DNA from 2 places in the Microbacterium sp. zg.B48 genome. Region 2 is predicted to be linked to the other one. Evidence: predicted binding sites of a transcription regulator. Region 2 holds the regulator's gene; the other holds the start of a gene.

Region 1 (4,733 bases), on a different contig from region 2:
TGGAGTGTGACCTCGCGTCCGGCCAGCCGCTGCTCGGTCGCCCCGAGCATCAGCCGCACGATCTCGCGCAGCTGCGCTCGGGCCAGCTTGCGGAAGAGCACGATCTCGTCGATGCGGTTGAGGAACTCAGGGCGCATCGCCTCGCGAAGCTTGCCCATGACGCGGTCGCGCAGATCCTTCTCGCTGCCGAACCCGGTCTCCCCGCCACCATCTGCGACGAACCCGATGGCACCCGATCGGGAGGCGAGGAACTCGCTTCCGATGTTCGAGGTCATCACGATGACGGTGTTGCGGAAGTCGACGGTGCGACCCTGACCGTCGGTCAGGCGGCCGTCATCGAGCACCTGCAGCAGCAGGTTGAACACGTCGGGGTGCGCCTTCTCGATCTCGTCGAACAGCACGATCGAATACGGGTTGCGCCGCACACGTTCGGTCAGCTGACCGGCCTCGTCGTAGCCGACGTATCCCGGAGGGGCGCCGACCAGCCGCGATACGGTGTGCCGCTCGCCGAACTCGCTCATGTCGAACCGGATCACGTTGCCACCTGTGCCCGTGCCCGTGGAGGGGTCGTCGTACAGGCTCGCGGCCAGGGCCTTGGCCAGCTCGGTCTTGCCGACGCCGGTGGGGCCGAGGAACAGGAACGATCCGACCGGCCGGCGCGAGTCGCCCATGCCGGTGCGGTTGCGACGCACGGCCTTGGCGACCGCGGTGACCGCGTCATCCTGGCCGATCACCCGCGCGTGCAGCTCGTCCTCGAGGGCGGCGAGGCGCTCGCGGTCGGTCTCGGTGAGCCGCTGAACCGGAATGCCGGTGGCGCGGCTGATCACGGCGGCGATCTCCGGCTCGTCCACGACCGCGGTCGGGGCGGGCTGCGAGGTGGCCTGGTTCAGACGCTCCTGGACCTCCGCGATCTGGTCGCGGATGCGGGATGCCTCTTCGTACTTCTCCGCTCCGACGGCGGCGTTCTTGTCCGCCTCCAGCTCGGCGAGCCGGGCCATCAGTGCCGAGACATCCACCTTGACGCCCAGCCGGAGGCGCAGACGCGCGCCGGCCTGGTCGATCAGGTCGATGGCCTTGTCCGGCAGGACGCGGTCGGAGACGTAGCGGTCGCTCAGCTCGACGGCCGCGCGCAGAGCGTCATCCGTGTACGTGACCGCGTGGTGCTGCTCATAGGCGGGCCGCAGTCCGCGCAGGATCAGCACGGCATCCTCCCGGCTCGGTTCCGCGACGCGGACCGGCTGGAACCGGCGCTCCAGTGCCGGGTCCTTCTCGATGACCCGGTACTCCTTGAGGGTGGTCGCACCGACCAGGTGCAGATCACCGCGGGCCAGGCGGGGCTTGAGGATGTTTCCGGCATCCATCGCACCCTCGCCGCCGCCGCCGGCACCGACGACGGTGTGCACCTCGTCGATGAAGAGGATGAGCTCGCCGGCCAGGCTGGAGACCTCGTCCATCGTGGCGGTCAGGCGCTCTTCGAAGTCGCCGCGGTACCGGGTACCGGCCAGCATGGCGGGCAGGTCGAGGGAGATCACGCGCTTGTCACGCAACTGCTCGGGCACCGCCTCGGCGACGATGGCCTGGGCGAGGCCCTCGACGATCGCGGTCTTGCCCACACCGGCCTCGCCGACCAGCACGGGGTTGTTCTTCGTGCGCCGGCTGAGGATCTCGATGGTCTGCTCGATCTCGTCCTCGCGGCCGATCACGGGGTCCAGCGAACCCGCGCGCGCACGCGCGGTCAGGTCGGTGCCGAACTTGTCGAGCATGGGCGTCTGGGAGGCCGCGGCATCCTGACCCTGCTCGGTCACCGGCTCGCCGGTGGGAGACACGGTCTGGCGCGCGCCCTGAAGCAGCGCGTCCGCCGTGACGCCGGCCTGGGCGAGGATCTGCCCCGCCGGGGCGTCCTGGCCGAGGACGAGCGCGAAGAAGAGGTGCTCGGGGTCGACGTAGGTCGAGCCGGAGGAGCGCGCCACCTGGAAGGCGTGGAAGAGCGCGCGCTGCACGGACGGGGTGATCACGGCGCCTTCGACGTCGGCCGGGTCGGATGACTGCGGCAGGCGCTGCTCGGCGGCGCGCGCGATCGCGGCCGGGTCGGCGCCGATGCGCTGCACCGCGTCCTTGGCGGGCGATTCGCTCACGAGGATGCGCAGCACGTGCAGGGCGTCCAGCTCACGCTGGCCGCGCTCCAGCGCGAAGGCGCCGGCCTGCTGCAGGAACTGCTGTGTGCGCAGGCTCAGGAAGCGTGTCAGGTCGATGGACCGCGACGCGCGGGCGCGCTCACCATCGAGGTAGCGCGCAAGGAACTCGTCGAACGCACTCGAGCCGTTTTCGGCATCCTGGGGTGTGAAGTCTTGGGGCATTGTCTCTGGAATCTCTCCTGATGAAACTTGAGTCTTGCTGTGTCAAGTTTAGGTACTTGAGCCAACTCGTATCAACTTAAACGATCTAGCGCCGAGGGTATTCCCAGCATCCGCGGGGCGGTTCGCTTTCGCACACGCTGTCGTCCGTCTCTCGGTAGCATCGCGGGAAGGCCACATCCTCCGGCGAGGAGCAATCATGACCGAACTGTCGGACTACATCGATCCGAGCGTTCCGCCCAGCGGCGATGGCTGCCTGGAATGCGACGAGACCGGCTCGTGGTGGGTGCATCTGCGCCGTTGCGCGCTGTGCGGGCACATCGGCTGTTGCGACGACTCCCTGAACAAGCACGCGACAGAGCATTTCCGCGCCACGGGGCACCGCATCATCCGCAGCTTCGAACCCGGTGAGGACTGGTTCTGGGACTACGTGGCCAACGAATACGCGCGCGGTCCGCGGCTCGCGCCGCCGGAGAGCCACCCGCTGAGCCAGACCGTCCCCGGTCCCGCCGATCGGGTGCCGGCGAACTGGCGAGCAATCCTCGAGGCCGCGGCCGAGGCGGACTGAGTCGCCTCAATCCGAGAACGAGTCCAGGATCGGCACGCGATCGTGGGCGTCCCCCATGGTCCTGGTCGCAGGAGGAGTGCCCACTCCCGGGGCGGCGTTCCCCGTCGGATGCCGCCGCAGACGTGATCGATCAGCCGTCCGACCCGGGGTCGGTGGTCGGGGTGGGCAGCGGGGCGGGCGCCACGCCCGCGGACGGCCCGAAGCGTATCCACGCGCCGGCCGTGCACTGGTAGAACGCGACGACTTCGGTGTCGATGAAGATGTCCCCGTCGGTCTCGCACGCATCATTCGCCGGTGTGCCGACGCCGAGGGAGATCTGGGTGCCTGGCGCACCTGGCGCACCTGCCTCGCCCGGAGAGCCGGTCTCGCCGGCCGCGCCCTCGGGACCGGTCTGGCCGGTGAGGTGCTCAGCCGCCGCGGCGCGGATGTTGCCGACCTTCACCCACTCCCCGTCCTGGAACAGATAGAGATCGGCGGTGGAGATGTCGATGTAGACCTCGCCCTCGTAGCCCTTGCCGGCGGCCGGGACGCCAGACCCGGCGCGGACTGCGGCACCTGCCGGGAGGATCTCCTCGAGCGCGTCCTCATACTCGTCCGTGCTGGGTTCGCTCGTCGCCGTGGGCGTGGTGATGGGCTCCGTGGTCGGCGCGGACTCGGCCGAGCGTGCGAGCGTTGCACCCAGGAAAGACGCCACGAACGACAGCGCGATGACCGCCACCCCGATCCAGATCAGCGCGGCGCGGGTGATGCCCGGCGCCGCGGCCGGCCGCGGCTCGGCGGGCGCAGCGGGCGGGCGCGTGATCGGTGGCGTCTTCTCGTTCGCGGGCGGATGCGTGACGGGCGGTGTGGGCGGCTGTTCCTCGTCTCCGCTCACGGCCGTTCCCCGCCGGGTGACCGACCCGAGACCGCGGCGGTGCGGGCGTGCGCCGCGGACAGACCGTAGTCGTACTGGTACTCGGCGGCACGTCGCCGCCGCCGCAGGGCGGCGAGCCCTACGGCCGCCGCGGCGGTGGCGATCACGACCGCGGCTGCCCGCGCCTTCGGCTGCATGCCCGACACGGTACGCCCGGAGCAGGCGGCAGGACAACCGTGCGCCGGACGTGGATGACCCCCAGCGAGAACGAGCAGAGCGCGCGGAACTAGCACCGGCGGCGCGTGCGCACCAGGGGGCGTTGCGTCAGACGAGCGCGACCTACCCTCGGCTTGTGACCAAGCGCAATGTGCCGGAGAGCGTCAGCATCCTGATCCTGGGAGCCGGCGGCGACCTGACCAAGCGTCTGCTGCTTCCGGGGCTGGCGAGCCTGCTGTCCGCGCACGACTACGACGTGCAGGTGCTCGGCGCCGCGCAGGAGGAACGCACCGACGAGCAGTGGCGGCAGCTGATCCGAGACAGCTTCGGACAGGTCACCGATCCACAGAACGCCGACCGGTATCTCGAGTCGGCACGGTACATCACCGCCGACGTCACCGACCCCGAACAGCTGCGCCTCCTGATCCAGGCGTGCGACCACACGCCGATCATCTACTTCGCCCTGCCGCCGGCCGTCACCGCCCGCGTGTGCGCGGCCCTGCGGCAGCTCGACCTCCCCGCAGGCACCCGGCTCGCCCTCGAGAAGCCGTTCGGCACGGATCTGACTTCTGCCCGCGCTCTGAACCGCCTCATCGCGCAACTCGTGCCGGAAGAGCAGGTGTTCCGCATCGATCACTTCCTCGGGATGTCCATGGTGCTCAACATCCTCGGACTGCGTTTCGCGAATCAGTTCTTCGAGTCGGTGTGGAACGGCCGCCGCATCGAGCGCATCGAGATCGTG
Region 2 (4,733 bases):
CACCGCGATTCCGACCAAGCGCAGCGAGACCTTCACCACGGCCGATGACAACCAGCCGTCGGTGGCGATCCAGGTGTTCCAGGGCGAGCGCGACTTCACCCGCGACAACAAGCCGCTGGGCACGTTCGAGCTCACCGGAATCGCCCCCGCGCCGCGCGGCATCCCGCAGGTCGAGGTCACGTTCGACATCGACGCGAACGGCATCGTGCACGTGTCCGCCAAGGACAAGGGCACCGGCAAGGAGCAGTCGATGACGATCACCGGCGGCTCGTCGCTGCCGAAGGAGGACATCGAGCGTATGGTGCGCGAGGCCGAGGAGCACGCGGCCGAGGACAAGAAGCGCCGTGAGTCGGCCGAGGTCCGCAACCAGGCCGAGACGCTGTCGTATTCGATCGACAAGCTGATCAAGGACAACGACGACAAGCTGCCCACCGACGTCAAGACCGAGGTGCAGGCCGACGTGGACGCGCTCAAGGCCGCGCTGGCCGGCGAGGACGACGACGCGGTCAAGACCGCGTTCGACAAGCTGAACCAGAGCCAGGGCAAGCTGGGCGAGGCCATCTACGCGTCCGGTCAGGCTTCGCAGTCCGCTCCGGATGCCGGGGCCGATGCTTCGGCCGGCGCCGGCTCCGCGGACGGGGCCGCCTCATCCGATGAGGATGTGATCGACGCCGAGGTCGTCGACGACGAGGACGAAGAGAAGAAGTAGCCATGACGGACAAGAACTTCGAAGAGCACAGCGCTGATCGCGAGCCTGCCGACGAGGTTCGACCGGACGAGGAGGGGTCGGAGGCGCAGGTCTCCGGCCCCGATTCGCAGCCGGGCGGATCCGACGAGGGCTGGACGGTCGAGGACATCCTGAACGCCGCGCAGACCGTCGATGCCGCGTCCGAGGACGCCGGTGCCGCCGACCCGGATGCGCCCCTGATGGTCGACCTCAAGCGGCTGCAGGCCGAGTACGCCAACTATCGTCGGCGCACCGAGGACCAGCGCGAGCGCGAGATCGAACGAGCCAGGGGCGAGGCCGTGAAGGGTCTCCTGCCGGTGCTCGATGATTTCGACCGCGCCGACAAGCACGGCGATCTGGTCGAGGGCAGCCCCCTCGCGGCGATCGGCGACAAGGTGCGCGCGCTGGCCGAGAAGCTGGGTGCCGTCGCGTACGGCGTCGTCGGAGAACCCTTCGACCCGCAGCAGCACGAGGCGATCTTCCAGGCGCCGACACCGGGGACCACCGAGCCGACGATCCTCGAGGTCGTCGAAGTCGGCTACCGCCTGGGTTCGGTCGAACTGCGGCCCGCGAAGGTGGTCGTCGCGGTGCCGGCCGAGTAAGCAGGAGGATCACTGGATGGCCAGTCAAGACTGGTTCGACAAGGACTTCTACAAGGTCCTGGGTGTCGATAAGAGCGTCAGCGAGGCCGACCTGAAGAAGACCTACCGCAAGCTCGCGCGCACGTACCACCCCGACTCCAATCAGGGTGACGCGAAGGCGGAGGCCAAGTTCAAAGAGGTCAGCGAGGCGTACTCGGTGCTCTCCGACCCGGAACAGCGCAAGGAGTACGACCAGATCCGGGCGATGGGCTCGGGGGCTCGTTTCACGGCGGGCGATCAGCCCGGCGGGTTCGAGGACGTCTTCAGCATGTTCGGGCAGGGCCGTGGCGCCCGCCAGGCGGCGCCGGAGGACTTCGACGACATCTTCAGCATGTTCAACCAGCAGCAGGGCGGCGGTTTCGGCTCCGGTCGGTTCGGCCAGCCCTCGGGCGGATTCCGCGGGTACGGCGGCCCGCGCCGGGGCGCCGACGTGACCGCCCGCACGACGATCGATTTCATCACCGCGACCCGCGGCGAGACGATCACGCTGCAGGGCGAGGACGGCAAGCCGTTCAAGGTGAAGATCCCCGCCGGCGTCGCGGACGGCCAGAAGATTCGCCTGCGCGGGCGGGGGCGTCCGTCCCCGGACGGCGGCGAGTCCGGTGACATCGTCGTTCAGGTGGCGGTGCGACCGCACCCGGTGTTCACCCGGGAGGGGCTCAACCTCCGGGTCACCGTGCCGGTGACCTTCACCGAGGCTGCGCTCGGCGCGACGATCGAGGTGCCCACCCTCGGCGGCGATCCCGTGAAGCTGCGCGTTGCGCCCGGCACCCCATCGGGCCGGGTGCTGCGTGTGAAAGGCCGCGGCGTGCAGACCGGGAAAGGCACCGGAGACCTCCTGGCCGAGGTGCAGGTCGCGGTGCCGTCGCATCTGGACGAGGCGGCCCGCGAGGCGCTTCAGCGGTTCCACGATCTGGAGCCGAAAGAGAACCCTCGCTCGGACCTGATGTCGAAGGCGCGCGGATAGCCCGCAGGGGCTGAGCAACGAGATCCAGTGAGAGACGGGATGAGGTGAGAGGGATGGCTGACCGAGAGATCGATGAGGACGCCCCGATCTTCGCGATCGCCGTCGCCGCCGAACTCGCCGGCATGCACCCGCAGACTCTGCGGCAGTATGACCGGCTCGGCCTGGTGGTTCCGGCCCGCACGCGGGGCGGATCGCGCCGCTATTCCACGCGGCATGTGGAGCAGCTGCGCGAAGTCGCCCGTCTCTCCTCCGACGGCATGAGCCTGCCGGCGATCGCCCGCATCATCGAGCTCGAAGATCGCGTCCGCGAACTGCACCATCGGGTCAACGATCTCGAGGCTCGCATGCGCGCCGAACTGGAGAACCGCCCCGGTGCGCGCGTCTTCGCCGCCGGGGCCACAGGGTCGGTGATCACGCTGCGTCAGGGCCGACGGGTGCGGCGTGCGACCGACATCGTGGTCTGGCGACCGCGCCTGGCACTGGAGAACGCGCCGGACGCGCCGGACGCGCCGGACGGGACGCCGGAAGAGGCGGTGGGCGCGCGCGGCGGAGTCGGCGCAGCCGAGACCCAGGGCTGAGTCCGGCGCGCTCCGGAGCGGCTTGGCGGCGGAGGCGGGAGCGAGCACACTGTCGGTATGCCCACTCTGGCCGATGTGCGCACGATCGCGCTGGGCTTTCCGGAGACGTTCGAGAAGGTGGACGGCCATCGCGGCGGCGCGGGCTGGCGCACCGCGGACGGCCTGTTCGTCTGGGAACGCGGTCCCAGCAAAGCCGACCTCGCCGCGCTGGCGGAGCTGGGCAGGTCCTGGCCGGAGGGCGCCGTCGTGGGGGTGCGCACGGACGGGCTGGAGGGCAAGGAGGCGCTGCTCGGCGCGTACCCCGATGTCTTCTTCACCATCCCGCATTTCGACGGCTACCCGGCCGTCCTGGTCCGCCTGGACATCATCACGCGGGACTTCCTGCGCGAGGTGATCACCGACTCGTGGCTTCTGAAGGCGCCCAAGCGGCTGTCCCGGGGCTGGCTGGCAGAGCACGAGTGACGCGGGGGCGCAGTGCGGTCGCCGCCGCGCCGCGCGGGATCCGGCATCCCGCCGGTGCCGGTTCTAAAGTTCGGGCATGACCGAGGAGCGGTGGCGGCAGCTGACCTACTGGCCGCTTCTGGTCTCCTCGGTGATCTTCATCGTGGTGTACTCCTGGCAGGTGATCGCCGACCTTCAGGGCACCGCCTATCTGGTCGCACGCGTGTTCATCCTGCTGACGTGGGTGAGTTTCGCCGTCGACTACACCGTGCGGCTGGGGCTGGCTCACCCGCGCGGTCCGTGGTTCCGCAGGCACATCTTCGACCTTCTGGTCGTCGTCCTTCCGGTCCTCAAGCCGCTGCGCCTGCTCAAGGCGCTCACCCTCGTCCACATGCTGCAGCAGACCGCGGGCACCGCGCTGCGCAGTCGCATCGCGATCTACGGGTCCGGTGCGGCTGCCGTGCTCATCTGGGTCGCGGCCCTGGCCGAGCTCGAAGCGGAGCGCGGAGCGGCCGGCGCCAACATCGAGACCTTCGGCGATGCGATCTGGTGGGCGTTCGTCACCGTCACGACCGTCGGCTACGGCGACTTCTATCCGGTCACCCCGTGGGGCCGCACGATCGCGGTGCTGCTGATGTGCGGAGGCGTCGCGCTGGTGGGTGTGGTGACGGCGACGCTGGCGTCCTGGGTGCTGGAGCGGGCGGCCATCGGCCGGGACGCCGACGAGCCGGCCACCCGTGGACAGCTGCGCGATGTGGCGCACAAGATCGACGACATCAGCGCTCGCCTGCCACGCCCGCCCGCCGAGAACGCGGACGCACGATGAGCGATTCCGGCCGGGTCCCCCCGCCCGCGATGGCGCCCTCCCTGCGGCTTCTGCTCGGCTTGGCCGCAGCGGTGATCGCGCTCGCCGGCCTGTTCTTCGCCCGCGAGCTGGTCGGCCCGCTCGTGCTGGCCGGCGTCATCGTGATCATCTGCCACCCGGTCCGGCACGGGCTGGAGCGCCACCGCTGGCCGCGCTGGCTGGCCACGACCGCCGTGATCGGCCTGGCCTACCTGATCCTGGCCGTCCTCGGGGTGCTGCTGTTCTTCGCGGGCACGCAGTTCGTCCGACTCGTCGGCGACTACACCGACCAGCTGCGCGACGCGGCCGGCGGCTTCGTCGACTGGCTCGGAACGGTGGGCCTGAGCGATGAGGCCTCGGATGCCGCGGCATCCGTCTTCGAGCCGTCGAGCATCGTGTCGGCGGTGACATCCGTGGGCGGAACGGCGGTAGGGATCCTCACCGCGATGTTCTTCGTCCTGGCGTATGTGATCTTCATGGCCGTCGACGGGGCCCGCTACAGCCGAGCCGAGGCGGCCTTCGGCACCGCCGCGAC

Evidence for each region. Region 2 encodes HspR, which represses chaperone genes until heat shock. Its sites were predicted from a motif close to AAGTTGAGTCNNNNNGACTCAACTT; they were not measured.
Region 1: the regulator HspR is predicted to act here: its motif matches at 2,382-2,406, upstream of NQ152_RS02600 (ATP-dependent Clp protease ATP-binding subunit).

The regions. Positions count from the first base shown of each region.
Region 1 covers NZ_JANJFE010000003.1:159,345-164,077, forward strand. The annotation lists gene NQ152_RS02600 (ATP-dependent Clp protease ATP-binding subunit) at 1-2,357, opposite strand, end outside; gene NQ152_RS02605 (UBP-type zinc finger domain-containing protein) at 2,554-2,922, shown strand; gene NQ152_RS02610 (hypothetical protein) at 3,053-3,796, opposite strand; gene NQ152_RS02615 (hypothetical protein) at 3,793-3,972, opposite strand; gene NQ152_RS02620 (glucose-6-phosphate dehydrogenase) at 4,128-4,733, shown strand, end outside.
Region 2 covers NZ_JANJFE010000005.1:193,373-198,105, forward strand. The annotation lists gene dnaK (molecular chaperone DnaK) at 1-709, shown strand, start outside; gene NQ152_RS04905 (nucleotide exchange factor GrpE) at 712-1,329, shown strand; gene NQ152_RS04910 (DnaJ C-terminal domain-containing protein) at 1,346-2,335, shown strand; gene NQ152_RS04915 (heat shock protein transcriptional repressor HspR) at 2,389-2,913, shown strand; gene NQ152_RS04920 (MmcQ/YjbR family DNA-binding protein) at 2,971-3,375, shown strand; gene NQ152_RS04925 (potassium channel family protein) at 3,452-4,180, shown strand; gene NQ152_RS04930 (AI-2E family transporter) at 4,177-4,733, shown strand, end outside.